DNA from 4 places in the Enterobacter sp. ECC-219 genome. Region 2 is predicted to be linked to each of the others. Evidence: predicted binding sites of a transcription regulator. Region 2 holds the regulator's gene; each other region holds the start of a gene.
The links. The regulator PhoB, encoded in region 2, activates phosphate uptake and scavenging genes when phosphate is short. The targets are predictions, from matches to a motif close to CTGTCATAAAACTGNCNNAT.

Region 1 (5,644 bases), 1.1 Mb from region 2:
CCCGGAAAGGGCAAATACAGGTCAGCGACAACGCAGGCATCATGCCTAAATTCGGAATCTAAAATATGTGTGGAATTGTTGGCGCAGTTGCGCAGCGTGATATTGCTGAAATCCTTCTCGAAGGTTTACGTCGTCTGGAATACCGTGGTTACGACTCTGCCGGTCTGGCTGTCGTGGATGCAGAAGGGCACATGACCCGCCTGCGTCGCCTCGGTAAAGTGCAGATGCTGGCTCAGGCCGCGGAAGAACATCCGCTGCACGGTGGTACCGGTATCGCGCACACCCGTTGGGCGACGCACGGCGAACCGTCTGAAGGTAACGCGCACCCGCATGTGTCTGAACACATTGTGGTGGTGCACAACGGCATTATCGAAAACCACGAACCGCTGCGCGAAGAACTGAAAGCGCGCGGCTATACCTTCGTCTCTGAAACTGACACCGAAGTGATTGCTCACCTGGTGCACTGGGAGCTGGCACAGGGCGGTACGCTGCGTGATGCGGTGCTGCGCGCTATCCCTCAGCTGCGCGGTGCGTACGGTACGGTGATCATGGACTCACGCGATCCATCCACGCTGCTGGCAGCGCGTTCCGGTAGCCCGATGGTTATCGGTCTGGGCATGGGTGAAAACTTTATCGCCTCCGATCAGCTGGCACTCCTGCCGGTCACCCGTCGCTTTATCTTCCTGGAAGAGGGGGATATTGCGGAAGTGACTCGCCGCAGCGTGACCGTCTTCGACACCAAAGGCGAGCAGGTGAAGCGTCAGGAGATCGAATCGAATCTGCAGTACGACGCGGGCGACAAAGGCGCTTACCGTCACTACATGCAGAAAGAGATCTACGAGCAGCCAAACGCCATCAAAAACACCCTGACCGGGCGCATCAGCCACGGTGAAGTTGATCTGAGCGAGCTGGGGGCAAACGCGAACGAACTGCTCGGCAAGGTCGAGCATATTCAGATCGTGGCCTGCGGCACCTCCTACAACTCCGGTATGGTCTCTCGCTACTGGTTTGAATCCCTGGCGGGCGTGCCGTGCGACGTGGAAATCGCGTCTGAGTTCCGCTATCGCAAGTCTGCGGTGCGTCGCAACAGCCTGATGATCACACTTTCTCAGTCCGGCGAAACGGCGGATACGCTGGCGGCGCTGCGTCTGTCTAAAGAACTGGGTTACCTGGGCTCGCTGGCCATCTGTAACGTCCCAGGCTCATCCCTGGTGCGTGAATCCGATCTGGCGCTGATGACGAAAGCGGGCACCGAAATCGGCGTAGCTTCCACCAAAGCGTTTACCACTCAGCTGACCGTTCTGCTGATGCTGGTGGCGAAGCTGGCGCGTCTGAAAGGCGAAGATGCTTCCGTTGAGCATGACATTGTTCACGGCCTGCAGGCGCTGCCGAGCCGTATTGAGCAGATGCTGTCTCAGGACAAACGCATTGAAGCGCTGGCGGAAGATTTCTCTGACAAACATCACGCTCTGTTCCTGGGGCGTGGCGATCAGTATCCAATTGCGCTGGAAGGCGCGCTGAAGCTGAAAGAGATCTCCTACATCCACGCAGAAGCCTACGCGGCAGGCGAGCTGAAACACGGCCCGCTGGCGCTGATTGACGCGGATATGCCGGTCATCGTTGTGGCACCGAACAACGAACTGCTGGAAAAACTGAAGTCTAACATCGAAGAAGTTCGCGCCCGCGGCGGCGTTCTGTACGTCTTCGCCGACAAAGATGCCGGTTTTGTCAGCAACGACAACATGCACATCATTGAGATGCCGCACGTGGAAGAGGTGATTGCACCGATCTTCTACACCGTTCCGCTGCAGCTGCTGGCCTATCACGTGGCGCTGATCAAAGGCACCGACGTTGACCAGCCGCGTAACCTGGCGAAATCCGTTACCGTAGAATAATCCTTCCAGGCTCCACTATCAGGTGGAGCCTTTTTTAATGACAATCTGTCATTTTCAGCTATTTTTTCAGTGTCACATAAAGAAAATATTACTGAAACCCTGCCGTCATGTTCTAAGTTAACTTATTGATAAATATATATAGTTTTCTTTTTCTTTAAGTGAAATCTCCATTGTCATAAAACTGTCATAATTCGTACATTTATCTGTCACCTGTTTGTCCTATTTTGCTCATCGTAGCCACTTAAACAATGATTTACGAAATCCTTGCAGGAGACATTATGAAAGTTATGCGTACCACTGTCGCAACTGTTGTCGCCGCGACCTTATCTCTGAGCGCTTTCTCTGCTTTTGCAGCGGCAAGCCTGACTGGCGCTGGTGCAACCTTCCCTGCGCCGGTGTATGCCAAATGGGCGGATACCTACCAGAAGGAAACCGGTAATAAGGTTAACTATCAGGGTATCGGCTCCTCCGGTGGCGTAAAACAAATTACCGCGAATACCGTTGATTTCGGCGCATCAGACGCTCCGCTGTCTGACGAGAAACTGAATCAGGAAGGCCTGTTCCAGTTCCCAACCGTGATCGGCGGTGTTGTGCTGGCTGTTAACATCCCTGGCCTGAAATCAGGCGAGCTGGTGCTGGACGGCAAAACCCTGGGCGACATCTACCTGGGCAAAATCAAAAAATGGGATGATGAAGCCATCACTAAACTGAACCCCGGCGTTAAGCTGCCTTCGCAGAATATCGCCGTGGTTCGCCGCGCGGATGGTTCCGGTACCTCTTTCGTCTTCACAAGCTACCTGGCGAAAGTGAACGAAGAGTGGAAATCTAAAGTCGGTTCCGGCTCTACCGTTAACTGGCCAACCGGTCTGGGCGGAAAAGGTAACGACGGTATCGCCGCGTTCGTACAGCGTCTGCCTGGCTCTATCGGCTACGTAGAGTACGCCTACGCTAAGCAGAACAACCTGGCTTACACCAAACTGGTTTCTGCTGACGGCAAACCGGTAAGCCCGACCGAAGAGAACTTCGCTAACGCCGCGAAAGGCGCTGACTGGAGCAAATCCTTTGCGCAGGATCTGACTAACCAGAAAGGCGAAGGCGCGTGGCCAATCACCTCCACGACCTTCATCCTGGTTCACAAAGAGCAGAAGAAACCTGAGCAGGGTGCTGAGGTGCTGAAGTTCTTCGACTGGGCATACAAAAACGGCGGCAAGCAGGCTAACGATCTGGATTACGCCAGCCTGCCGGACAGCGTGGTTGAGCAGGTCCGTGCTGCATGGAAAACCAACGTGAAAGACAGCAGCGGTAAAGCGCTGTACTAACAGGATATTTTTGACGAAGATGGCGGGTGGCGCTCACGCTTACCCGCCCTACGGTTCATCCTGTAGGCCCGGTAAGCGCCAGCGCCACCGGGCATATTCGTAAGACGTTTCATAAAGAAGAGTAATTTATGGCTGCAACCAAGCCTGCATTTAACCCTCCGGGTAAAAAAGGTGACATGATTTTCGGCGCGCTGGTCAAACTGGCTGCGCTGATTGTGCTATTGCTGCTGGGCGGCATTATCGTGTCTCTGATTTTCTCCTCCTGGCCGAGCATTCAGAAATTCGGTTTCTCCTTCCTGTGGACCAAAGAGTGGGACGCGCCGAACGACATCTACGGTGCGCTGGTGCCGATTTACGGTACGCTGGTGACCTCGTTCATCGCCCTGCTGATTGCGGTTCCGGTAAGCTTCGGTATTGCGCTGTTCCTGACGGAACTGGCGCCGGGCTGGCTGCGTCGCCCGCTGGGTATTGCCATTGAACTGCTGGCGGCCATCCCAAGTATCGTATACGGCATGTGGGGTCTGTTTATCTTTGCGCCGCTGTTTGCCACGTACTTCCAGGAACCGGTGGGTAATGTTCTCTCAGCCGTTCCGTTTGTGGGAGCCCTGTTCTCTGGCCCGGCATTCGGTATCGGTATTCTGGCGGCAGGGGTGATCCTCGCCATTATGATTATTCCGTACATTGCGGCGGTGATGCGCGATGTTTTCGAACAAACCCCGGTGATGATGAAAGAGTCGGCCTACGGCATCGGCTGTACCACCTGGGAAGTTATCTGGCGCATTGTCCTTCCGTTCACCAAAAATGGGGTGATCGGTGGCGTGATGCTGGGCTTAGGTCGCGCGCTGGGTGAAACCATGGCAGTCACCTTTATCATCGGTAACACCTACCAGCTCGACAGCGCCTCACTCTATATGCCGGGTAACAGCATTACTTCCGCGCTGGCGAACGAGTTTGCCGAAGCGGAATCCGGGCTGCACGTCGCAGCGCTGATGGAACTGGGCCTGATTCTGTTCGTTATCACCTTCATTGTTCTGGCGATTTCCAAGCTGATGATCCTGCGTCTCGCGAAAAATGAGGGGGCACGCTGATGGCAACTCTCGAAATGCAAAGCACCGCTCAGCTTGCGGAATCCCGCCGCAAAATGCAGGCGAAGCGTCGTTTCAAAAACCGCATTGCGCTGACGCTCTCCATGGCAACGATGGCATTCGGCCTGTTCTGGCTGATCTGGATCCTGATGTCCACCATCACCCGTGGTATTGATGGCATGTCTCTGGCGCTGTTCACCGAGATGACGCCGCCGCCAAATACGGCGGGTGGTGGTCTGGCAAACGCCCTGGCGGGCAGTGGCCTGCTGATCCTGTGGGCGACGGTCTTCGGTACGCCGCTGGGCATTATGGCCGGTATCTATCTGGCGGAGTACGGGCGTAAATCCTGGCTGGCAGAGGTGATTCGCTTCATTAACGACATCCTGCTTTCCGCTCCGTCGATTGTCGTGGGCCTGTTTGTTTACACCATCGTGGTTGCGCAAATGGAACACTTCTCCGGCTGGGCGGGCGTGATTGCGCTGGCGCTGCTGCAGGTGCCTATCGTCATTCGTACCACCGAAAACATGCTGAAACTGGTGCCGGACAGCCTGCGTGAAGCGGCTTACGCGCTGGGTACGCCGAAATGGAAAATGATTTCTGCGATTACGCTGAAAGCGTCGGTCTCCGGGATCATGACAGGTATTCTGCTGGCTATCGCCCGTATCGCCGGTGAAACGGCACCGCTGCTGTTTACTGCCCTCTCCAACCAGTTCTGGAGTACGGACATGATGCAGCCGATCGCCAACCTGCCGGTGACGATCTTTAAATTTGCGATGAGTCCATTCGCGGAATGGCAGCAGCTGGCCTGGGCCGGGGTGCTGATCATCACCCTTTGCGTACTGTTGCTGAACATTCTGGCGCGCGTCATTTTCGCGAAGAAGAAACACGGTTAATTTTTTACGGCGCGGCAGATCGCGGCGCCGAATGAGGAAATGAGTCAATGAGTATGGTTGATACTGCCCCGGGTAAGATTCAGGTTCGTGATTTGAACTTCTACTACGGCAAATTCCATGCCCTGAAGAATATCAACCTGGATATTGCGAAGAACCAGGTCACGGCATTCATCGGTCCGTCCGGCTGCGGTAAATCCACGCTGCTGCGTACCTTTAACAAAATGTATTCGCTCTATCCGGAGCAGCGCGCTGAAGGTGAAATTATCCTGGATGGCGAAAACATTCTGACCCAGGCCCAGGATATCGCCCTGCTGCGCGCCAAAGTGGGGATGGTGTTCCAGAAACCAACGCCGTTCCCGATGTCCATCTATGACAACATCGCGTTTGGCGTTCGCCTGTTTGAGAAGCTCTCCCGTGCCGATATGGACGAGCGCGTGCAGTGGGCATTGACC
Region 2 (5,644 bases):
ATTGGACCGGCTGGCCAGATGATGGCCGCCACGGCCAGCACGATCAGCGCCACAATTTTCAGCGGTGCCAGGAAGTTACCGACCGTGTCCAGCAGCTTGCCCGGATAGAGGGAAACCAGGATCACGATGGCAAAATAAATCAGGCTGTAGATAAACAGCGGCATCGCGCCGTCGCCGGTCAGAGGAGCAATACCTACTTCGAAGGAAACGGTCGCGGTACGCGGGGTCGCAAACAGCGGGCCAACGGCCAGATAGCAGACGGTAGCCAGCAGTACGCCCGCCACTTTACCAATCGGGGTGCTGAGGCTATCCACGCCGCCGCCGACTTTCGCCAGCGCGACAACGGTCAGGACCGGCAGACCCACGGCAGTAATCAGGAAACCAAACGCGGCGGTCCAGACGTGTTCACCCGCCTGTAAGCCAACCATTGGAGGGAAAATGATGTTGCCTGCGCCAACGAACAGCGCAAATGTCATAAAGCCCAGCGCGATAATGTCACGCGATTTTAAGTGATGGGTCATAAAACCTTACTGCCTGTGGATGTGGTGTTGAAAACGTTGAGATTTTCGATTCCCCTGACGGGACGATACAGCCGAAAATTTGCTCAATTTCAGCGGGAAATGCTCCCGTCCTGGCGTGGAGAAGAATAGTTTTTCGATTTACCACGCAAATACAGTCGGTCTGACAGTATCTGGGGGGCAATTTAAACGCTTATAACGTTTAAAGGCAAGGTGGGATCGTAAAACCAGAACAATATGCCAGCATGAAAATATACTCCAGCACAATACGCTAATTATAAGAAAAACCCATGGCTAATCATGCGAACAAAAAACAGCCAGCCGTATAAAATTCACACGCGTTTCGCTTGACTGCAAAGCAAACGGGCCAGCAAACGCTGACCCGTGGAAAGGTAAAATGACACACCTGCCGTCAGGCGCTCTTTTTGGCAATTAATCGTTCCGGGATAACGAAACTGAAGCGGGTTCCCTTACCCAGGGTACTCTGGATATCAAGACGGCTTTCATGGTGATTCACCGCGTGTTTCACAATCGCCAGCCCCAGTCCGCTCCCTCCCGTCTGCCGCGAACGCGCTTTATCCACCCGGTAGAAACGCTCGGTCAGGCGCGGAATATGCTCCGGGGCAATCCCCGGCCCGTTATCCTCCACGCTAAACTCGGCGCCTGTCGGCGTATGCTGCCAGCGCACTACGATATCCGTCCCTTCCGGCGTATGGTTTACCGCGTTGTACACCAGGTTGGAGATGGCGCTACGCAGTTCATCTTCGCTGCCCAGCACCTTCAGCGTATTGTCGACGTCAAAGGTCAGCTGATGTTTTTTATGGCTTAACGTCTGCGCTTCACGCTCCACGACGCGCAGCATCATTGGCACATCTATGGTGTCATTCAGCGCAAGCGACGGCGCCGCTTCAATCTTCGAGAGCGTCAGCAGCTGTTTCACCAGCCCTTCCATACGGTGCGTTTGCTCACGCATCGTGTGCAGCGCTTTTTCACGCGGCGCGCCTTCCAGGGTTTGCTCCTGCATCATCTCCAGGTAGCCCTGCAGCACGGTCAACGGAGTGCGTAGCTCGTGGCTCACATTGGCGAAGAAGTTACGACGCGCCCCTTCCAGCTGGTGCATCTGGGTAACGTCGCGCGCCACCATCAGCCACTGGCGATCGCTGTAGGGCATAACGCGGATTTCCAGATGGCGACCGTTATTCAGCTTCAGATTGTGTGGACGGGTAAAATCACGCTTTTTCAGATACAGCGTGAACTCGGGATAACGCAGAAGGTTGAGGATATTCTGACCATTATCGTCCGGCCAGCGCAGGCCCAGCAGCTGTTGCGCAAGGCCGTTACACCAGAAGATTGTCCCTTCTTCGGTCGTCAGAATAACGGCATCCGGCAGCGACTCTGCACCGCTGCGAAAGCGTTTGATCAGGCTTCCCAGCTCGCGACGGCGCTTTTTATTACGCATCTGCATTTGGTGCAGACCGTACAGCAGCGGCTCCCAGCTGCCGCTTCCCGGCGGCGGCGTCATACTGCGGTCAACCCACAGCCACCATGAGAGACGCAACAGGTTCCAGAAATGCCAGACTAACAGCCCGGTGACCGCCGCCAGCAGAAACCACGGCAGATGCCCAAGAAAGGCCCCCAGAAGAAGGGCCGGAATACAGCATAAGATCAGTTCAAAGACGAGCCTTTTCCATGACAGACGTTCCAGCACGCGTCACACTCCTGTCATTGTTCAGAAACGGGTCGAGAAACGATAACCCGTGCCGCGGACCGTCTGTACCATGCGATCGTGGCCGCTCAGTTCCAGCGCTTTTCGCAGGCGGCGGATATGTACGTCAACCGTCCGGTCTTCGACATACACGTTAGTTCCCCAGACGTTATTCAGCAACTGCTCGCGGCTGTAAACGCGTTCCGGATGGGTCATAAAGAAGTGCAGGAGTTTAAATTCGGTAGGCCCCATGTCGAGGGGGGTTTCGCCGGTCATCACGCGGTGTGACGTTGGGTCAAGGCTGAGGCCCTGCATTTCGATCACCTCTTCCACCGCCATCGGCGAAATCCGACGCATGACGGCCTTAATGCGCGCAACCAGCTCTTTTGGGGAAAACGGTTTAGTAATGTAATCGTCCGCGCCGGTCTCCAGACCGCGCACGCGATCCTCTTCCTCTCCGCGCGCCGTGAGCATCACAACCGGAATATCGCGGGTCAGCGCTTCACGCTTCAGGTGTTTGATAAACTGCAGTCCGGAGCCGCCGGGCAACATCCAGTCAAGCAGAATCAGATCGGGCCAGGGTTCATTCAGCTGGTTCACCGCGCTGTCATAATCTTCCGCTTCAACCGGCTGGAAGCCATTTTGTTCGAGCACGAAGCACACCATTTCACGAATTGGAGCTTCATCTTCTACGACCAGAATACGTCTCGCCATACTTTGCCCTGTCTTATCTTATTTAAGTTACAAGTTTGTAATGCGGCGCCATTATGCGTCAGTTTTATGACAGATTTATGAAAAACAGTACCACTACAAATGGCAAACTGTTGTTTTATTACAGCGGTTATTTTCCTCTCCCTGACAGTTTATAATCGCCCGCATCGTTTTTCGCCACGGATCTCCTATGCGCATACTTCACACCTCGGACTGGCATCTGGGTCAAAATTTTTACAGCAAAAGCCGTGCGGCTGAACATGAAGCGTTCCTGAACTGGCTGCTGGAAACGGCCCGGACGCACGAGGTGGACGCGATTATCGTGGCGGGTGACATCTTTGATACCGGCTCGCCCCCCAGCTATGCGCGTGAGCTGTACAACCGCTTCGTGGTCAACCTGCAGCAGACCGGCTGTCATCTGGTGATTGTTGCCGGCAACCATGATTCCGTCGCGACGCTCAATGAATCCCGCGACATCCTGGCGTTTCTCAATACTACAGTGGTCGCCAGCGCCGGGCACGCGCCGCAGATCCTGAAAAAACGCGACGGCACCCCGGGGGCGGTACTGTGCCCCATTCCTTTTTTACGGCCGCGCGACATCGTGCAAAGCCAGGCGGGGCTGTCGGGTGCGGAAAAGCAGCAGCATCTCCTGCAGGCCATCACCGATTATTACCACCAGCAGCACGCCGATGCCTGCGCCCTGCGCGGTGAACAGGCCATTCCGGTCATTGCCACCGGGCACCTCACCACCGTAGGGGCCAGCAAAAGTGACGCGGTCCGCGAGATCTATATCGGCACGCTGGATGCGTTCCCGGCGCAAAACTTCCCGCCAGCCGACTACATCGCGCTCGGGCACATTCACCGTGCCCAGGTCATCGGCGGCTGCGAGCATATCCGCTACTGTGGTTCCCCTATTTCGCTCAGCTTCGATGAAACCGGGAAAGCCAAGTCCGTGCATCTGGTGAGCTTCAGCGAGGGTAAACTCAGCGCCGTCGAGACGCTGGAGGTGCCGGTCACCCAGCTGCTGGCGGTGCTGAAGGGCGATCTGGACGCCATTACCGCCCAGCTTGAGCAGTGGCGCGGCGCGGCGCTTAACCCTCCCGTCTGGCTGGATATCGAAATCACCACCGACGACTACCTCCACGATATGCAGCGGAAAATTCAGGCGCTGACCGAAGAGTTGCCGGTAGAGGTGCTGCTGGTGCGCCGCAGCCGCGAGCAGCGCGAGAAAATTCTGCTCGGCGCACAGCGTGAAACCCTTAGTGAACTGCGGGTAGAAGAGGTATTTGAACGCCGCCTGTCGCAGGAAGAGATCGATGATGCGAAGCGCGTCCGGCTCAACGAGCTGTTCAGCCATACCCTGCACGCCCTCAATGACGAGGAAGAAAACGCATGAAAATTCTGAGCCTGCGTCTGAAAAATCTCAACTCCCTCAAGGGCGAGTGGAAAATTGACTTCACCGCGGAGCCGTTTGCCAGCAACGGCCTGTTTGCCATCACCGGCGCAACCGGCGCGGGCAAAACAACCCTGCTCGACGCCATCTGCCTTGCGCTCTACCACGAAACGCCGCGCCTGAATAAGGTCTCTCAGGCGCAAAACGACCTGATGACGCGCGACACCGCCGAGTGCCTGGCGGAAGTGGAGTTTGAGGTGAAAGGCGTTGCCTATCGCGCGTTCTGGAGCCAGAACCGGGCGCGCAACCAGCCGGACGGGAACTTACAGGCACCGCGCGTGGAGCTGGCCCGCTGCGAGGACGGCAAGATTCTGGCCGATAAGGTTTCGGATAAACTGGAGCAAACCGCGGCGCTCACCGGACTGGACTACGGCCGCTTTACCCGCTCGATGCTGCTCTCGCAGGGGCAGTTTGCCGCCTTCCTGAATGCCAAACCGGGGGATCGCGCAGAATTGCTGGAAGAGCTAACCGGCACCGAGATCTACGGTCAGATTTCCGCCATGGTGTTTGAAAAACACAAAGCTGCACGCGGCGTGCTGGAAAAGTACGAGGCGCAGGCGGCGGGCGTCGTGCTGCTCAGCGAAGCGCAACAGCAGCAGTTGCAGCAAAGTTTGCAGGCACTTACTGACGAAGAGAAAACCCTGCTGGCCCAACAGCAGCGACAGCAGAAAGATTTTCAGTGGCTTACGCGCCATGACGAGCTTGTGCAGGAGCAGCAGCGCGTCACCGCCCTGCAGCAGCAGGCGCAACAGGCGCTAACGAACGCGGCGCCGGAACTGGCAAAGCTCCAGCTTGCTCTGCCCGCCGCCCAGCTTCGTCCGCTCTGGGAGCACCAGCAGGAGCAAACCTCACGTCTGACGCAAACCCAGCAGCGAATTAACGAAGTAAATACTCGCTTACAGACCAAAACCGCACTGCGCGCGCGGATCCGCAATACCGCCCTGCGTACCCATGAGCGGCTACAGGCCGAACTGACGGCGCTGGCGCAGTGGCTGGCGGAGCACGAGCGTTATCGCCTGCTGGGACAGGAAATTGCCGGCTGGCGCGCCCAGTTCTCACAGCTAAACCGTGACAAAAGTCAGCTCGCCGCACTTGCTGCGCGGATGACTGAGCTACGTCAGAAGCTGGCGGAGATGCCGGAAAATACGCTGACGCTGACGGCGGATGAGGTCAGCGCGGCCATGGAGCAGCAGTCCCGGTCCCGCACGCTGCGTCAGCAGCTGACGTCGCTCCATGCCCGCTATCAGCCGCTGCAAA
Region 3 (5,644 bases), 390 kb from region 2:
GGTGCAACGGAAGTTGCACACATCGGTAATCGACAGACGCAAGTAGTAAAACTTACGCGCGAAAGCATCAGTAAGTTGTGAAGCCATGTACACCTTTCCAGATACGGGAGGCACAGTCATTTCTTTCTGTACCCTGGTGGCAAATCCGCCACGGCCAGGGCGCCATATCATTCGACACAGGCGCCAAGGCTAGAGTGTATGTTTTCAACGTTGAAAACGTGGTTTAAGCGATAGTAGCGCGGAAATTCTGGCGGCGCCATTATCACTTCACGCTATATAATTATCTATATAGCGAATCAATCGTGCATTTTCGCTACAGAATACTTAAAAACCGTATTTTCGCATTGATATACGTCATTTTGCGTCGGGTGAGGCATCGTCTTTTAGGGGTAGTTAGGTTACTGTTACGCGATTACAGGTGAAAAGGAATATGTATGCGCAGTCGCACTTTTGCGGATCTTGACCGAGTGGTCGCTCTTGGCGGAGGCCACGGCCTGGGCCGCGTTATGTCCTCTTTGTCGTCACTGGGCTCACGGCTGACAGGGATAGTAACAACCACCGACAACGGCGGCTCAACCGGACGCATTCGTCGTGCTGAAGGCGGCATCGCCTGGGGAGATATGCGCAACTGCCTGAATCAGTTAATTACCGAGCCGAGCGTCGCGTCGGCGATGTTTGAGTACCGTTTTGGCGGTAATGGCGAACTTTCCGGGCATAACCTTGGAAATTTAATGTTAAAGGCGCTTGATCACCTGAGCGTACGGCCTCTGGAAGCCATCAACTTAATCCGTAATCTGCTCAAAGTGGACGCATTCCTGATCCCGATGTCTGAACAGCCGGTTGACTTGATGGCAATCGACGCCGAAGGGCATGAAGTTTATGGCGAGGTGAATATTGACCAGCTCATCCTGCCGCCAACGGAGTTAATGACCTATCCGAGCGTACCCGCCACGCGTGAAGCGGTGGAGGCCATCGGGGAAGCGGATCTTATCCTGATTGGTCCAGGCAGCTTTTACACCAGCCTGATGCCAATTCTGCTGGTAAAAGAGCTGGCGCAGGCGCTGCGCCGCACCCCTGCCCCGATGGTTTACATCGGTAACCTCGGCCGCGAGCTGAGCCCGGCCGCGGCAAGCCTGTCGCTGGCGGACAAACTCAATTTGATGGAGCACTACGTCGGGAAGAAGATCATTGACGGCGTAGTCGTGGGCCCAAAAGTGGATGTGTCAGGGATTGGCGATCGTCTGGTGGTGCAGGAGCCGCTGGAGGCCTCAGACATCAAGTATCGCCACGACCGTCACCTGCTGCGCGACGCGCTGGAGAAGGCGATTCAGGCGTTGGGTTAGGTTCGTTTTGTGCGGCCTGATGCCCTCCCCCCGGCCCTCTCCCACTAAGAGAGGGAGAAAACAACGCTTACTCACGATGCCGCGATGAAAAGATCCCGCAGTTGATGAAGCTGGTCGCGGATCTGCGCCGCCTCTTCGAACTCCAGGTTCTGCGCGTGCTGCATCATCTGCCCTTCCAGCTCGTGGATTTTCTGCTGCAGCGCCTTCGGCGTCAGCACGACGGTATCTTCTTCCACCACTGAACGCGCCTTGCCGCGGCCTTTCGCTTTGGTCTTCGCAATGTTCTGACCCAGGGCCAGAATATCCACCACCTTCTTGTTCAGCCCCTGCGGCGTGATGCCGTGCTCTTCGTTATAGCGCTGCTGTTTCTCGCGGCGGCGTTCCGTTTCGCCAATCGCTTTCGCCATCGACGGGGTGATTTTGTCACCGTACAGTATCGCTTTCCCGTGGACGTTACGCGCGGCGCGGCCAATGGTCTGGATCAGCGAACGTTCAGAGCGCAGGAAGCCCTCTTTATCGGCGTCCAGAATCGCCACCAGCGAGACTTCCGGCATATCCAGACCTTCTCGCAACAGGTTAATCCCCACCAGCACGTCAAATTCGCCCAGACGCAGATCGCGGATGATCTCCATACGCTCCACGGTGTCGATATCCGAGTGCAGATAGCGCACCTTCTCACCGTGTTCTTCCAGATACTCGGTCAGGTCTTCCGCCATTCGTTTGGTGAGCGTGGTCACCAGCACGCGCTCGTTGATGGCGGAACGGGCCCGGATCTCAGAGAGCAGATCGTCCACCTGGGTCGCAACCGGGCGCACCTCGATAATCGGATCCAGCAGCCCGGTCGGACGGACCACCTGATCAATCACCTCATCGCCGGATTTCTCCAGCTCGTAGTTGCCCGGCGTGGCCGACACGTAGATGGTTTGCGGCGCCAGCGCCTCAAACTCTTCAAACTTCATCGGACGGTTATCGAGCGCTGACGGCAGGCGGAATCCGTACTCCACCAGCGTCTCTTTACGCGCGCGGTCACCGCGGTACATCCCGCCGATCTGCGGGATCGTGACGTGGGATTCGTCGATCACCAGCAAACCGTCTGCCGGAAGGTAGTCAAACAGCGTCGGCGGCGGCTCGCCCGGCCCGCGCCCGGAGAGGAAGCGCGAGTAGTTTTCGATACCCGAGCAATAGCCCAGCTCGTTCATCATCTCCAGATCGAACTGTGTGCGCTGACTCAGGCGCTGCTCTTCCAGCAGCTTATTGTTCGCCAGAAGCACCTTACGGCGTTCTGCCAGCTCCTCTTTGATCTCTTCCATCGCCTGCACGATACGCTCGCGTGGCGTCACGTAGTGTGTTTTAGGGTAGATGGTAAAACGCTGGATCACCGACTCAACGTGCCCGGTCAGCGGGTCGAACAGCGACAAACGCTCCACCTCTTCGTCAAACAGCTCAACACGCAGCGCCATATCGTCCGATTCCGCAGGGAAAATGTCGATCACCTCACCGCGCACGCGGAACGTCCCGCGCTGGAACGCCTGGTCGTTACGGGTGTATTGCAGCTCGGCCAGACGGCGCAAAATCGCGCGCTGATCGATGATCATCCCCTGCGTCAGGTGCAGCATCATCTTCAGGTAGAGATCCGGGTCGCCCAGGCCGTAAATCGCCGAAACCGACGCGACCACAACCACATCGCGACGCTCAAGCAGCGCCTTGGTCGCCGACAGTCGCATCTGTTCGATGTGTTCGTTCACCGAAGCATCCTTCTCAATGAAGGTGTCAGAGCTCGGCACATAGGCTTCCGGCTGGTAGTAATCGTAGTAGGAGACGAAATACTCCACCGCGTTTTCCGGGAAAAACTCTTTCATCTCGCCGTAAAGCTGTGCCGCGAGGGTTTTGTTGGGTGCAAGCACCATCGTGGGGCGCTGCAGGTCAGCGATCACGTTCGCGACAGTAAACGTTTTGCCCGAGCCGGTTACCCCCAGCAGCGTCTGGTGCGCCAGCCCGTCTTCCAGCCCCTCTTTAAGGCGACGGATCGCCTCAGGCTGATCGCCTGATGGGCGGAAAGCAGAATTCAGTTTGAACGGTTTACTCATGGGCGACGACCTGATGACGTTATAAGCGGCAGGTGAGTAATTTTACTCGTTGTTGCCAGGAATGCCAGTAAAAAACACTGGATGAAAAACCAGTGGCGTGTCAGGATATTTAGCGTAGCGGCTAAATCATTAGCGCGTTAGCGAACAAAATTTAGGCTCTGACGAGATAAAAAACCAGCCAGGCTGGGTTATCCCCAGAACTTTTTCTTTTTTAACATTTGTCAAGCCAGGTAATGATAGTTTTATGGCAACGAGTGACACTTTCATTACGGTAATTGCTTTTATCTAAGCAATTAAATTATAAAGGATATTTTCTAAAGCCGCGTTTCGCGTCAATTTGGGCGAAAGCCGCGTCTTCTCTCGCTTATCGCGTGTTTTCTAACTCTAATGCACATGGTTATCCACAGGAATAGTGGATAACTGCTTCCAGCCCGTGCAGACCGCCGCTCAGCAAATTCCCGGATTTTCCCACGAGGCGGCAACAAAAAATTTTTATAGCTATTTTTTGACGATAAACAGTTGAGTCATTCATAACCAACCGGTGCGATCCTGCTCACATTTCCGCCATTTTTCCTCCTGCACCACCATTCAACACCGCCAGCACCGCCGATGTGCAATCCCCGTTCGTTTAGACGATTCACCGGTGGTTTATTCCTAAAAAAAGCCGTTTTTTTAATCGATTTACGCTTTCTGGCAGGGGTTTTGCAGAAGCATAAACGAGCGTCACCGACACATTTTTAAGGAGAGAAAGATGTTGAGTCTGCGTGCAGTGAATCAGTTTTACGGAAGCCAACATACGCTGTGGAACGTGGATTTAGATTTTCCGCAAGGGATGTGCACAGGCGTCGTTGGCCTGCCGGGGATGGGCAAAACCACCCTCATGAACTGCATTACCGGAAAAGTGCCCGTCGATAGCGGCACCATCATCTGGCATGAAGCGGGTGCACCGCCGCGTGATTTGCTCAGCCAGGCGTCAGAAGAGCGTTCAGGGCCGGGAATAGGCTATGTGCCGCAGGACAGGCGGATTTTTTCTCAGCTGACGATTGAGGATAATCTGCATATTGCCATGCGGGCGGTGGGGAAACCCGACCCGGCAGCGAAAAGCGACGTATACGATCTGTTCCCGGAACTCTACGCGCGACGTCAGACGCGAGGCAATACCCTTTCGCCGGAGGATCAGTATCAGCTGGCGCTGGCGAATGCGCTGGTCAACCGCCCGCGGATGCTGATTCTGGATGAACCCATGCACGGCGCGGGACACGGCTTTGCCCAGAAGCTGGCGCAGCTGCTGGTGCGCTTAAACCAGGAGTTAGGCATGACGGTGCTGTTAGCGGAGCAGCAGCTGTCGTTTATCCGCCGGGTGGCGGATCGGTTTTGCATGCTTTATCGCGGGCGTAACGTGGCGCACGGCCACGTTAGCGAACTGAACGATGAGCTTATTGCCCACTGGATGTCGCGGGAAGCAAGGCGCTGAGGTCGAGATAGCGCCCGGTTTCGGCATTTTCCGCGCCGTCAGCAAGCCAGGGAATTTCCCCAAGGCACGGGGCGGGAAGTACACGCCTTAGCGTCGCCAGATACTCCTGATGTCGTTTCCCCGGCGCAACCACATCGTTGGCTATCCAGCCCGCCAGACGCAGCCCGGCCTGCCGTACGGCCTGCGCGGTCAGCATAGCGTGATTGATGCAGCCCAGCTTAACGCCGACAACCAGAATGACCGGGAGCCGCTCGGCCTGCACCCAGTCAGCAAACGTCTGCGTGTCCGAAAGCGGCGTAAACCAGCCGCCCGCGCCTTCCACCAGCACCCAGTCGGCCTGGCTTTCGAGCGTCCGTAACCCGGCAGACAGCACGGCGAACTCAATCGGACGGCCTTCGTCGGCGCTGATAATGTGCGGCGAGGTCGGCTCGGCAAAGGTGTATGGATTGACCGCCGAATAGGCAAGCTTAAGGGTACTATTACGCTGGAGCGCCAGTGCATCGGTGTTGCGCAACCCTTCCGCCGTCATCTCGCTGCCGGAAGCAACAGGCTTATATCCGGCGGTGTTTTTCCCAAGCTTTCGCGCCGCCTGCAGAAGGGCCGCGCTGGCAACCGTCTTGCCCACTTCCGTATCCGTGCCGGTAACAAAATAACGTTCAGTCACGTTCGATAATCCCATGAAAAAGTTGATAAGAGAGCGGGAAAAAGCCCCGCTGCTGCGGCCAGGCCAGCTCCAGGCG
Region 4 (5,644 bases), 430 kb from region 2:
TAAAATGGTTAAGCGCTGGTGGATTTATCGCCTGAAAGATTAGGAATAATCTGGATGAATGTAACGGCGCAGACGCGCAATATGGGCGTTTAGTAGGAAAAATCGCATGTGATTTGAAAGAGTTAGCTGATGTTGGAAACGTTCTGTTACAGGAAAGGCCTCATTAGACATCACGAATCACAAAGAGTTTCGCAAATTTTTTTGATATATTTAAAACTTACGGACTTACTTGAAGCACATTTGAGGTGGTTATGAAAAAAATTGCATGTCTTTCAGCACTGGCCGCTGTACTGGCTGTTTCCGCAGGTACCGCTGTAGCTGCTACTTCTACTGTAACCGGTGGTTACGCTCAGAGCGATATGCAGGGCGTGATGAACAAAACCAACGGTTTCAACCTGAAGTATCGTTACGAGCAGGATAACAACCCGCTGGGCGTGATCGGTTCTTTCACCTACACCGAGAAAGATCGTACTGAAAACGGCGCATACAACAAAGGCCAGTACTACGGTATCACCGCTGGTCCAGCTTACCGTCTGAACGACTGGGCAAGCATCTACGGTGTTGTAGGTGTTGGCTACGGTAAATTCCAGCAGACCGAAAACCAGGGTCTGAACCGCACTGCAAGCACCAGCGACTACGGCTTCTCCTATGGCGCAGGCCTGCAGTTCAACCCAATCCAGGACGTGGCTCTGGACTTCTCCTATGAGCAGAGCCGTATCCGCAACGTTGACGTTGGCACCTGGATCGCGGGCGTAGGTTACCGCTTCTAATCACTCCGGTGATGAAATAAAAAATCCGCCCAATGTGGCGGATTTTTTTTGCCTTTTCCCTCTCCCTGTGGGCTGAGGAATCCCCAGTAATTTTTAAGCAGAAGCAATAAGGTTGTTTCAGAACGATTTAAGGTTTTCAGCGACGCCCTGGCACGTTCACCGGTCATGTCCTTACAGAGTAGCAAGGAACATAAAGTGAACGGAATGACCACCGGAGCCGTAAGTTCCCCTCACCCCAGCCCTCTCCCTCAAGGGAGAGGGGGGCGTCCATGCAAACATTATTTTGTGGGGATCCCTCAGCCCTGTGGGAGAGGGCCAGGGTGAGGGCATCAGACCGCACGAGACGGCAGAAACTACTTACTCTTAATATCAAAAATATCCGTACCCAGATGGTTGTAGTCAACTTTCTGTAACTTGAAGTTGGTAACGTACACTGGGGGCGCTTTCTTGTTGGAGATAAACGGGTAACTATTTTTTATCTCTTTGGCCTTAATCCCCGTCCATTGCGAGAAGAACAGCAGGAAATCATTCGCCGAGCGCCGCGCTTTAATAACGCGATGCGTTTTATCATCACTCGACAGCACCATAAACGGCACCTGGAAGTTCTGCTGGAACTGGTCGTCGTGCGCCAGATACTGGACTTCTTTGCCACGCTCTTTAAACGCCAGCCCGTGATCCGAGAAATAGACCACAGAGAAGCTTTCGCCCGTGTTGCGCAGCTGATCGTACAGCTTGCTGAGAAGATCGTCAGTTTGCGTCATGGTGTAGAGATAGCAAGAGGTCTCTTTTGACTGCACAAACTCCGCGTATTTCCCGCCAGTGCGATCGCAGGCCTGCGGGTGCGATCCCATCAGGTGGAGAACAATCAGCTGAGGCTGGGTGCGCGGGGTAGCAAAGACCTGCGCCGTCATCTTCAGCAGCGCCTCGTCTTTGGTGTTTTTGTCGGCTTCAAAGTCGCCGCTCTTCAGGAACTGCACTTCGTCAGCACGCTTAGCAATACTGGCGATGGCCGTGTCGTATTCGCCAATTTGCCCCTGATTGGAGAACCACCAGGTCTGAAAACCGGCGCGGTTGGCCAGCGTAACAAAATTATCCTGATACTGAGGTTTGCCATCCACCACGCGGTTCAGCGTCAGGCCGAGCGATTTCTGCGTCGAGCCGCTGGCCGCAACATAATCGGTAAACAGGGTGCCGTTGACCGAGCTGGCAAACGGCGTGTTATTCCAGTGCCCGCCGAAGGCACCCAGTGCGTCGCGACGTGCGCTCTCGCCAATCACCACCACGTAGGTATGATATTTCGGCTTAACCGCCAGCACGTTCCAGGTGTCTTTCATATTGGAAAGTTCAGCCATGCGCGCCTGCTCGTCGAGAACCTCTTTATTGTTGACAACGACGTCTTTCACGAAGCGGAAAACCGGATAGCCGATATTGATGAGCCTTAGCTTACCGTCCCAGGGAATATTCTGGATGGGGGCGACGAACGCCACGGCAAGGCTGAAGACCAGACAGAGTATTTCGATTTTACCCCAGGATTTTTTCTCGCCCGACCGACGGCGGATGGCGATAACGCCCAACGCGAAGATGAATAACCCTACCACGTAGCTGTACCACGGGAAGATCGTCAGGATCTCCGTCGACTCTTCCATGTTGGTCGAGTGCAGCGCCAGCAGGGTATTAAAGTTTGGCGAGCCGTAGGCCTGACCAAACGGGAAATACATCGCAGCAACCAGCGAACAGACCCCCACAAATGCTTTCTGCACGCGCGGAGCGCTCCTCCACAGTACGTGGAGCACACAGGTGAAAGCCACCGCATAAAGCAGGCTGAAGGGATAGCCGAGCGCAAAGTTAATCAGCAGCGACTGCAAAAAGTAAAATCCCGTCCACGGGCTTAAGGCCCGGCTGCGGGTAACGATGGTATCTATCAGGGTTACATTCATAGGTCACTATCACAAAAACGCCATGTGCTCACCCTGGCGCCAAGGGTCAAAGCCTGCCGGACAGTGCGTGGAAAGGGAATGAGAGGTCCGCTTCAGCGAGCCGCAAATTGTGCAGGGCTGCAAGAAGATAGTGCGAGCGTGAATTAAGGTCAACAGTTGCTAAACAGATGTTTTGCGAAGGGGGCTGCAAATCCGCAAAAATAATCGGGAATTGGTCAGTTTACAGCGGAAATGTGACAGAAAAATGAAGCGGCGTACCGCAACGCCGCTTAGTGGGAAGGTTTGTCGTCCTGATGCGGTTTGTTGTTAAACATATCGCACAGCATGTTCAACAGCATTAAGCGCACTTTAAAAGGAGAGTGGGTAAACACGGTCATACACCTCTTGAATTCGTTCATAAGACCTCCTGATTTTTGATCCCTTCGATCCGTGAAGGGTGACTGCATTACATACAGATATAGCACAGGCTATATTGTATAGCTATGGCTATTTCGTTAATTTTTTGTGCTTGCAGAGCTATGGTTTACAATGTGCGCTCTCGATACCGGGCGCTGGAAGCGTCACCCCACTGAGGAAGTACAATGAACCGTCGTGCAGGTAAGCCAACAATGAGGAAAACGACGCAACTGGTGAATGTTGAAGAACATGTCGAAGGTTTTCGCCAGGTCCGTGAGGCGCACCGGCGTGAACTGATTGATGATTACGTTGAGCTGATTTCCGATCTGATCCGCGAGGTCGGGGAAGCGCGTCAGGTTGATATGGCCGCCAGGCTGGGGGTTTCGCAGCCGACGGTCGCGAAAATGTTAAAACGTCTGGCCTCGGTGGGCCTTATTGAAATGATTCCCTGGCGCGGCGTGTTTCTGACGCCGGAAGGGGAGAAGCTTGCGCAGGAGAGCCGCGAGCGTCACCAGCTTGTCGAGAATTTTTTGCTGGTGCTGGGCGTCAGCCCGGAAATAGCCCGCCGGGATGCGGAAGGAATGGAGCACCACGTTAGCGAAGAGACGCTGGTGAAGTTTCGTGAGTTTACCCTTAAATATGGTCCCTCCGCTGAATGAAAATCCCTGGACTGCAGGCCCTGTCACGCGATCGTTTCTTCCATCTCTTATTAATTATTGGCGCAGCGTTAAGCCTGTTTGTGCCGTTTGCGCCACAGGCCTGGTCTGCGGCGATTGACTGGCGCACCATCATTACCCTGAGCGGGTTAATGATGCTGACCAAAGGGGTCGAGCTGAGCGGCTATTTTGACGTGCTGGGCCGTAAAATGGTGCGCCGTTTTGCCACCGAGCGCAGGCTGGCCCTGTTTATGGTGTTCTCCGCTGCGGTATTGTCAACGTTTCTGACCAACGACGTGGCGCTGTTTATCATCGTGCCCCTCACGCTCACGCTGCGTAAGCTGTGCGAGATCCCGGTCAGCCGCTTGATCATCTTTGAAGCGCTCGCCGTTAACGCGGGTTCTCTGTTGACCCCTATCGGCAACCCGCAAAATATCCTCCTCTGGGGACGTTCCGGGTTGTCGTTCGCTGCCTTTACCTGGCAGATGGTGCCTCTGGCGCTGGTGATGATGCTGTCGCTGTTGGCAGTGTGCTGGTTCGCGTTTCCGGATAAAAAGCTGCAATACCACAGCGGCACAACCGGCCCGCAGTGGCAGCCGCGGCTGGTCTGGAGCTGCCTCGGGCTGTATATCGTCTTTCTGTTCGCCCTGGAGCTGAAGTACGAGCTGGCGGGCGTCCTGCTCGTCGCTGCGGGCTTTGTCGTACTGGCACGGCGCGTGCTGGTGAGCGTGGACTGGACGCTGCTGCTGGTCTTTATGGCGATGTTTATTGATGTGCATCTTCTTATCCAGCTTCCGGTGCTGCAAAACGTTCTGCACAGCGTCAGCGGCTTGTCGCAGCCGGGGCTGTGGCTGACGGCGATTGGCCTGTCGCAGTTTATCAGCAACGTGCCTGCCACCATTCTGCTGCTCAACTACGTTCCGCCGGACACGCTGCTAGCCTGGGCGGTTAACATTGGCGGGTTTGGGCTGCTGCCCGGCTCTCTGGCAAACCTGATCGCCCTGCGCATGGCCAACGACCGCCGCATCTGGTGGCGCTTCCATCTCTGGTCGATTCCGATGCTGCTCTGGGCTGCGGCGATCGGTTTCGGACTATTCCTTCTCATATAGTGCGCAATTTGTCAGTTTTTCCTGGCAAACGTATAGCAACGTCCTAGCTTTAGTGAACGGCATAGTGTGATGCCGCTCACTGACAGGACCGTTGCTGAACTATGGCTGAAGATCAAAACCCGCCTGCTGACGAGCAGGACAAAAACAATAATGAGCGTAAGCGCCCGGGCAAGAAACCGTTAATTATCCTCGGCATTGTCGTGGTGGTAATGGTCGTTGTGGCGCTGGTCTGGTGGTTTTTAACCCGTAACGAAGAGACGACCGACGACGCCTTTACCGACGGCGACGTGGTGACGATTGCCCCCAAGACGGCGGGCTACGTTACCGAGCTGCGCGTGCGCGATAACCAGCGTGTGAAAAAGGGCGACCTGCTGGTAGTCATCGATCCGCGTGATACCACCGCGCAGCGCGATCAGGCTCAGGCCCAGCTTGGGCTGGCTATCGCGCAGCTCCATCAGGCCCAGGCGCAGCTGGCGCTCTCAAAAGTGCAGTATCCCGCCCAGCGTGATGAAGCTAAAGCGCAGGTGCTGAAAGCGCAGGCCGATCTGGCGAACGCGCAGGCAGAGTACCGTCGCCAGCGCGGCGTCGACCCGCGCGCGACCACCCAGCAAAGTATTGATTCCGCGAATGCTCAGCTACGCAGCGCCCAGGCCGGTCTGGCCAGCGCCCAGGCGCAGCTGGAAGTGGCGGAGCAGGTTCAGCTGCAAATTCGACAGCAGGAGACCAACGTCGAAGCTCGCGAGCGTCAGGTCGATCAGGCCAAAGCGCAGCTGGAA

Region 1: the regulator PhoB is predicted to act here: its motif matches at 2,066-2,085, upstream of pstS (phosphate ABC transporter substrate-binding protein PstS).
Region 3: the regulator PhoB is predicted to act here: its motif matches at 3,662-3,681, upstream of uvrB (excinuclease ABC subunit UvrB).
Region 4: the regulator PhoB is predicted to act here: its motif matches at 2,714-2,733, upstream of V1603_RS10210 (phosphoethanolamine transferase).

The regions. Positions count from the first base shown of each region.
Region 1 covers NZ_CP143680.1:628,670-634,313, forward strand. The annotation lists gene glmS (glutamine--fructose-6-phosphate transaminase (isomerizing)) at 66-1,895, shown strand; gene pstS (phosphate ABC transporter substrate-binding protein PstS) at 2,174-3,214, shown strand; gene pstC (phosphate ABC transporter permease PstC) at 3,343-4,302, shown strand; gene pstA (phosphate ABC transporter permease PstA) at 4,302-5,192, shown strand; gene pstB (phosphate ABC transporter ATP-binding protein PstB) at 5,240-5,644, shown strand, end outside.
Region 2 covers NZ_CP143680.1:1,738,687-1,744,330, reverse strand. The annotation lists gene brnQ (branched-chain amino acid transporter carrier protein BrnQ) at 1-521, opposite strand, end outside; gene phoR (phosphate regulon sensor histidine kinase PhoR) at 931-2,226, opposite strand; gene phoB (phosphate response regulator transcription factor PhoB) at 2,248-2,937, opposite strand; gene sbcD (exonuclease subunit SbcD) at 3,125-4,330, shown strand; gene sbcC (exonuclease subunit SbcC) at 4,327-5,644, shown strand, end outside.
Region 3 covers NZ_CP143680.1:2,129,470-2,135,113, reverse strand. The annotation lists gene moaA (GTP 3',8-cyclase MoaA) at 1-87, opposite strand, end outside; molybdenum cofactor riboswitch at 75-209, opposite strand; gene yvcK (uridine diphosphate-N-acetylglucosamine-binding protein YvcK) at 435-1,343, shown strand; gene uvrB (excinuclease ABC subunit UvrB) at 1,415-3,430, opposite strand; gene V1603_RS10025 (ABC transporter ATP-binding protein) at 4,182-4,904, shown strand; gene bioD (dethiobiotin synthase) at 4,867-5,568, opposite strand; gene bioC (malonyl-ACP O-methyltransferase BioC) at 5,561-5,644, opposite strand, start outside.
Region 4 covers NZ_CP143680.1:2,167,370-2,173,013, forward strand. The annotation lists gene ompX (outer membrane protein OmpX) at 252-770, shown strand; gene V1603_RS10210 (phosphoethanolamine transferase) at 1,124-2,707, opposite strand; gene mntS (manganase accumulation protein MntS) at 2,977-3,105, opposite strand; gene mntR (manganese-binding transcriptional regulator MntR) at 3,289-3,762, shown strand; gene V1603_RS10225 (anion transporter) at 3,759-4,868, shown strand; gene V1603_RS10230 (HlyD family secretion protein) at 4,970-5,644, shown strand, end outside.